DNA from 3 places in the Arthrobacter sp. JZ12 genome. Region 3 is predicted to be linked to each of the others. Evidence: riboswitches for the same ligand, from Rfam matches in the RefSeq annotation. Region 3 holds a riboswitch; each other region holds the start of a gene.
The links. A riboswitch is a leader RNA that binds a small molecule or an ion and turns the genes downstream of it on or off. The one in region 3 is predicted to bind S-adenosylmethionine.

Region 1: it holds a riboswitch for S-adenosylmethionine, as region 3 does, so the genes downstream of both, GC088_RS12970 (rhodanese-like domain-containing protein) here and metX (homoserine O-acetyltransferase MetX) in region 3, are expected to answer to the same signal.
Region 2: it holds a riboswitch for S-adenosylmethionine, as region 3 does, so the genes downstream of both, GC088_RS13565 (bifunctional o-acetylhomoserine/o-acetylserine sulfhydrylase) here and metX (homoserine O-acetyltransferase MetX) in region 3, are expected to answer to the same signal.

What each region holds. Positions count from the first base shown of each region.
Region 1 covers NZ_CP045246.1:2,788,579-2,790,835, reverse strand. The annotation lists gene GC088_RS12975 (O-succinylhomoserine sulfhydrylase) at 1-821, opposite strand, end outside; gene GC088_RS12970 (rhodanese-like domain-containing protein) at 808-1,263, opposite strand; SAM riboswitch class IV at 1,270-1,391, opposite strand; gene GC088_RS12965 (aminodeoxychorismate lyase) at 1,481-2,257, opposite strand, start outside.
Region 2 covers NZ_CP045246.1:2,913,263-2,915,519, reverse strand. The annotation lists gene GC088_RS13575 (DUF2306 domain-containing protein) at 1-308, opposite strand, end outside; gene GC088_RS13570 (DUF72 domain-containing protein) at 348-1,079, opposite strand; SAM riboswitch class IV at 1,145-1,261, shown strand; gene GC088_RS13565 (bifunctional o-acetylhomoserine/o-acetylserine sulfhydrylase) at 1,305-2,257, shown strand, end outside.
Region 3 covers NZ_CP045246.1:1,151,965-1,154,221, reverse strand. The annotation lists gene metX (homoserine O-acetyltransferase MetX) at 1-995, opposite strand, end outside; SAM riboswitch class IV at 1,012-1,144, opposite strand; gene GC088_RS05330 (VOC family protein) at 1,466-2,107, shown strand; gene GC088_RS05325 (CPBP family intramembrane glutamic endopeptidase) at 2,104-2,257, opposite strand, start outside.

The sequences.
Region 1 (2,257 bases), 1.6 Mb from region 3:
AGCGCCGGGCCGGTGTGCCGCATCAGCGTCTTCACCGGACCCTCGATGAATTCCTTGCGGCCCAGGATCGCGCCGCCAAGGACACGGCCCTGCCCGTCCATGTGTTTGGTTCCGGAATAGACGACGACGTCGGCACCCAGTTCGGTGCACCGCTGCAGCAGCGGGGTAGCGAAGACATTGTCCACTACCACCTGTGCTCCGGCCGCGTGGGCCAGCTTGACCACGGCGCGGATATCCACGATCTCCTGCATCGGGTTGGATGGGGATTCGAAGAACACGGCCGTCGCGGGAACCCGGAGGGCTTCCTCCCACTGCGCAAGGTCCCATCCGTCCACGAACACCGTTTCGACGCCCCAGCGGGGCAGGATTTCGTTCAGGATGACGAAGCACGAGCCGAACAGGCTGCGGGATGCGACCACCCGGTCGCCGGCGGCAAGCAGTGCGCCCAGCGCAGTGAATACCGCCGACATTCCACTCGCGGTCGCGAAGCACGCCTCGGCTCCCTCGAGCAGGCGGAGCCGCTCCTGAAACATGGCGACCGTGGGGTTGCCGTACCGGGAGTAGACAAACCGGTCCACGTCGCCGGTGAACGCCGCTTCGGCTGCCGCGGCTGACGAGTACACGAAACCGGAGTTGAGGAACAAAGCCTCCGAGGTCTCCTCGAAGTTCGATCGCGCCAACCCGCCGCGCACGGCGAGCGTGTCGGCGCCCCAGCCGGCGTCGTCGTGCCCCTGGATTCGGGGGTAGCCGCCGTTTCCGGCGACCGGTTCGCGGCTGCCGGCAGGCGCAAACGACGACGGCGTGGACTCACTCACCTGCATCGGTCCTGTCCGTGCCGGGCACGGGAGCCGCCTGTCCGCTGTGCGTGGTGGTGGCCAGTCCGCTGGCGCGCCACCCGCCGTCGGCCTCGAAGCCGTGCAGCACGTTGTAGGCGGTGTGGCCGGCAGCAGCCGCACTCTGCGCCGCCGCAACAGAACGGACGCCCGAGCGGCACAGGAACAGCAGCTCGCGTCCCTTCAACGCGTTGAGCTGGTTGAGGAAGGACGTATTGCGGGTTCCGTCCGAGCGGTTCCACTCGAGGAACAGGGGAGCAGTGCCAGCGTCGGTAAGGTCGGGCACTCCGACGGAGCGCCACTCCTCAACGGTGCGCACGTCAACCAGTACGGCGCCCTTGCTGACCCGTTCCACGGCGTCGCGTGGCGTGATGTTTCCGGCGTAGCCCTCAGCGGGCTGGTGGGCAGGGATGGCTGAATGCTGTGACACTGGTTCTCCTCACGCTGTGCACGGTGCTGATCAATTGATCGGTGTGCCGAGTATTCACCTGAGGCACCCCGCCGTGAAAAGAGGGTTGCCGGCCAGCAAGTCAGGGCTTGGCGCTGGCGCTCGTTACTCCGGATTGAACGTAGCATCGGCTGCGTCCGCCTGCCACGCGGAGCCGTAACCTTCTGTAACGACGGCGCACCCGGCGATGACGCGCAGCTCAGGACACGGACTCCACCAGCTCGCCCAGTTCGGCGGACAACTCGGGCGAAATGGTCAGCGGCTTCCCGTCAATCGATCCGATTTCTGCGAGCAGCCGGACGCTTGAGATGAGCCACGCGCCGTCGGCGTTGAACAGGTCCTCGGGGACCAGCGGACCGTACCCCAGTTCCCACCCGGCATCACGCGCTGCCTCGAACAGCGCGCCCTGTGAAGTGCCCGGCAGGATGCCTGTTTCCAGTTGTGGGGTGATGAGGTGCTTGACGCCGTTGATCACGCGCGCGATGAGCACAGTGGACGTAGGGCCCTCGAGGACCTTCCCGTCCGAGGAGGTGAAGATGACATCATCGGCGCCCTGTGACCGGGCATGGCGGAGGGCCGCCATGTTGACTGCGTAGGAGAGGGTCTTTGCGCCCATGAGCAGCCAGGGTGCCCGCTGGGCGACGGTGCTGTCGTAGCCCCGGTCCAGGAGCAGGACGGACAGCCGCTGGCCCCGCAGTCCCTGCGGCAGCGGCGTCACCAGGACCCATGCGATGGCAGAGCTGCCGGCATCCCCGTCGCGGACTGCGACGAGCTTGACCACCAGGTCGCCGTCGTCGTCCGCTTCCCGCAGCGCGGTGGAAATGGCACGCTCCCACTCGTCCGACGGCGGCACCTTCAGTTCCAGGGCCTCGGCCGACGTCGCGAGCCGGGACAGGTGCGCCTGCAGCTTCCGGGGGGCCCCCTTCACCGCGAGCATGGTCTCGAAGATGCCGTCACCGCGCGTGATGCCCGAGCT
Region 2 (2,257 bases), 1.5 Mb from region 3:
GTAAGCAGGACCCGACCGAGCCGCCGATGAAAGTTGTAGTGCCGGGTGCGGAACCGCCGCGACAGCTGCAGCGGTGCGCCCAGCAGGTAGACGAGTCCCGGTGCTATGTGAACGTATGCCAGCCAGGGGTGGGCGACGTACCGCCTAGCGAAGTCGTTCTCGGTGGGCTCGGTGCCCGCGAGGATGTTCGGCCAGTCGACGGCGATCCGAACCGCCGCGGACACCAGGACGATGGCGACCAGTAGGCCGATCGCCACCGCAGTAGGTCTCACGAGCCGCGGCCTTGCGGTCGAGATTTTCTCAGCCACGAGAGGATTGTGGCACCGCGTGAGTTAGGCGTAAAGGACTCAGCGGTTCACTGATGACCGCAGAGTCGCGGCGTTCCGCACAGCGTTCCCGCCGCCGTCGTTATTGAAGTAGACGTACACGTCCTTGCCGGAGCCATGCCATTCCCGGATCCGGTCCGCCCACCAGCCCAGGTCCGCGTCCGAGTACGAGCCGGCATACAGGTGCCCATGATCCGGGCCATGCAGCCGCGCGTACACAAATGGCGCGGTCGCCCGCAGAACGCAGGGGAGACCAGCTCCGCTCATGACGGTGTAGGCGGCCTGGTGCCGTTCGAGCAGCGCGTACACGGCGTCGTCGTGCCAGCTGGGATGGCGGAATTCGACCGCCACCCGGATCCACCAGGGCAGCTGGGACAGGAAGTAGTCCAGGCGGGCGTCGTCGCGCTCCGTCCCCGGCGGAAGCTGGACGAGCAGGACGGCGCGGCGGTCGCCCAGCTCGTGCCAGCAGCGGGCGATCCGCTCGATCCACACCTCCGGCGCGTACAGCTTCTTCGCGTGGGTCAGCCCGCGGGGTGCCTTCACCGACAGGGCAAAATCATGGGGAAGACGACGGCGCCACCCGGCGAACGTCGTATCCCGCGGCCAGCGGTAGAAGCTGGCGTTGAGCTCCACCGTGTCGAAGCGGGCCACGTAGGAATCGAGCCGCCGCGCCGGGGGAGTGCCATGCGGGTAGCAGACGCCGTTCCAGTGGTCGTAGCTCCAGCCGGAGGTGCCGATGCGGATTTCGCTCACGCTCCACAGTTACACATCGCGTCATCTTGACGCCCATGGAACTCCGTCTGCTTACACTGGGCTCAGGTCATGAGTGCCAGCAGATAGCCCCGGCTTGCTGGCCGGCAACCCTCCAACCGCGGCGGGGTGCCCCGGGTGAAGACCTGGCCGTCCGGCGAAGTGTCGGGTGGCAAGCGCGGCCCGTGGTGCTTCGAGCATGCCGGGCCCTGATTCCAGGAGACTTCAATGTCCAACGGTTGGTCCTTTGAAACCCGTCAGATCCACGTAGGCCAGGAGCCCGACGCCGCCACCGGCGCACGCGCCCTGCCCATCTACCAGACCACGTCGTTCGTCTTCCCGACCGCCGAGAGCGCCGCGAACCGCTTCGCGCTCGCCGAGATCGCGCCGATCTACACCCGCATCGGCAACCCGACCCAGGACGCGGTCGAGCAGCGGATCGCCAGCCTGGAGGGCGGCCTGGCTGCCCTGCTGCTCAGCTCGGGGCAGGCGGCTGAAACCTTCGCGATCCTGAACATCGCCGAGTCCGGTGACCACATCGTCGCCAGCCCCAGCCTCTACGGCGGCACGTACAACCTCTTCGCGCACACGCTGAAGAAGTTCGGCATCTCCGTCACCTTCGTCGAGGATCCCGACAACCTCGACCAGTGGCGCGACGCCGTACAGCCCAACACCAAGCTCTTCTTCGCCGAGGCCGTTTCCAACCCGCGCCAGGACGTGCTGGACATTGAGGGCGTCTCCCGCACCGCGCACGACGCCGGCGTCCCCCTGATCGTCGACAACACCCTTTCGACGCCGTACCTCATCCGCCCGCTTGAGTGGGGCGCCGACATCGTGGTGCACTCGGCCACGAAGTACCTGGGCGGCCACGGCGCGGCGATCGCCGGAGTCATTGTCGATTCCGGGAAGTTCGACTTCGGCGCCGATCCTGAGCGCTTCCCCGGCTTCAACACGCCGGACCCCACCTACAACGGCCTGGTCTACGCCCGTGACCTGGGCGAGGGCGGCGCACTCGGCGCGAACCTGTCCTACATCCTCAAGGCGCGGGTCCAGCTCCTGCGCGACCTCGGCTCGGCGGTCTCGCCGTTCAACGCCTTCCTGATCGCCCAGGGCCTCGAGACCCTGAGCCTGCGCGTGGAGCGTCACGTTGAGAACGCGGAGAAGGTGGCGCGCTGGCTGGA
Region 3 (2,257 bases):
GCCGGCCAGTACAAACGGTCGGAGTCGACGGCGGCAATGAAGAACTGCGCGGTGGCGGCGCCGAGGGCGTCCCGGAGGCTGCCGCGGTCGCGTGCTACGTCGTGACTCATCAGTGCCTCGGTGAGCACTATGTAGCTGTTGGCATCAAACCGGCGGATCAGCTTGTCCGCCTGATGGTCGAGGTAGCTCTCAACCTGGTAGCGCCCCCGCAACGCCGGGTTCACCGCACCGAAAGGCTCCTCGATCCCCTGAGCGGCACGGCCGAAGCGCTCATTGAATTCCGTCTCGGAGCGGTAGGTGATCAGGGCGATCCTGCGAGCCAGGCCCAATCCGCCTTCCGGACCGGCACTGCCGTAATAGTCCCCGTCCGCGAACTGGGGGTCCAGCCGGATGGCCTGCACCTGGGCCTGCGCGAACGCTATCTGTTCAGCCGTGCTGGCTGCAGTACAGGCGATGACGCCGCAACGCTTCACCCGGTCCGGGTACGTCACCGCCCATTCAAGGGCGCGCGCGCCACCCATGGAGCCGCCGATCACCGAGTGCCAGGAGGAGATGCCCAGGAGGTCAGCCAGCAGGGCTTCGGCTCGTACGGAGTCCCGGATGGTGACGAACGGGAAGCGGGAGCCCCACGGCCGGCCTTCCGGATCCAGCGAGGCGGGACCGGTGGATCCGTAGCATCCGCCCAGCATGTTGATGGACACCACGAAGTAGCGGTCAGTGTCGATGGTGCGCCCCGGTCCCACCAGACCGTCCCACCATCCCTCTTCTTCCGAGGATCCCCGTGCAACGTGGGAACTTCCGGTCAGCGCGTGCTGGATCAGGACAGCGTTGGAAGCATCCGCGTTGAGGGTCCCCCAGGTTTCATAGGCCAGCACGACCTCAGGCAGGTGTCCTCTGGTTTCCAGCGTGAGCGGACCGATGGAGAGCCGCTGCACCACGACGCCGTCGGCCGTGATCGCGTCAGGATACGGTTCCGTTGTTGTGGTGCCTGTCAAGCCTGCCGCCTTACATGTTTCGCGCTTGCTCCTGCACGGTGGCGCAGGGCCAGGTCGTCACCCGGGGCACCCCACCGCGGAAGGAGGGTTGCCGGACAGCAGGCCGGGGCCGGTGGCGTTCGCAGGACGCCGTGCTGTCACTCGTGACCTCATACAAGGGAACCCGATGCAGGCGCAAAAGAGCAACTCATATGACTTGCGGTGAACCTGAGGTGAAATGATCCGCTGACGGCAGCAGGCGCGGATGCTTGGGTGGGGCGGCTTCGTGTATGGGACGAGCGGCCCCACCCAAGGTGGACCACCGAAACGGTGTTCCCTGCAGGTAGCCCCGGCGGTCTCGGAACCGGTTCCCCCTGACTCCTTCATCATGGACGCCCGACCTTGGGTTTAACTTGGGACCATGAAGCATTCAGATGTGACTTAGGCAACCCTAAGTCGAGGCCCCCATCACAAAGTGCCAAGATGGAGCCATGCGCCTGGATCATGTGTCATACGCCTGTGAACCCGACGGTCTGACTGCCACCGCGGAGCGGATCTCCAAAGCCCTGGGCATTGAATTCGTGAAGGGTGGAGTCCACCCCCGGTTCGGTACCAGGAACATGATTTTCCCCCTCCTGAACGGCCAGTACCTTGAGGTCGTTGAGGTTCTCGACCACCCTGCCTCGGACAAGGCACCGTTCGGCCAGGCCGTTCGGGCACGCTCGGAAGCCGGCGGCGGCTGGATGGGCTGGTGCGTGGCCGTAGACGACCTGGCCCCGTTCGAGGAGCGCCTCGGCCGCAGCGCCGTCCCGGGCAACCGCAAGTTCCCGGACGGTCAGGAATTGACCTGGCAGCAGATCGGAATCAAGGGGCTCATCGCCGATCCACAGGTTCCGTACATGATCCGCTGGGATGACGGCACGGAACCGTTGCACCCTTCCCAGGCGCGGCCGGCGTCGGTGCGCTTGAGTGCACTGACCATCGCCGGGTCGGCGGAACGGGTCACGGAGTGGCTGGGAACGCCGGTGAATCACCCGCTGGATGATGTCGACGTCGAGTGGATCGCACCCAACGGAACCCCTGGCATCATGGCCGTGACCTTCGATACGCCGCAGGGTGAAGTGCGGATCTAGTTCCCGATTCCGATCGCTGAGCCGAACAGCGCAAACCCCACGAAACCTGCTATATCCAGCAGGGCGTGGGCGATCACCAGCGGCATCACCCGGCGGGTGCGCGTGTACGCGTAGCCGAAGATCAGCCCCATGATCACGTTGCCGATGAAG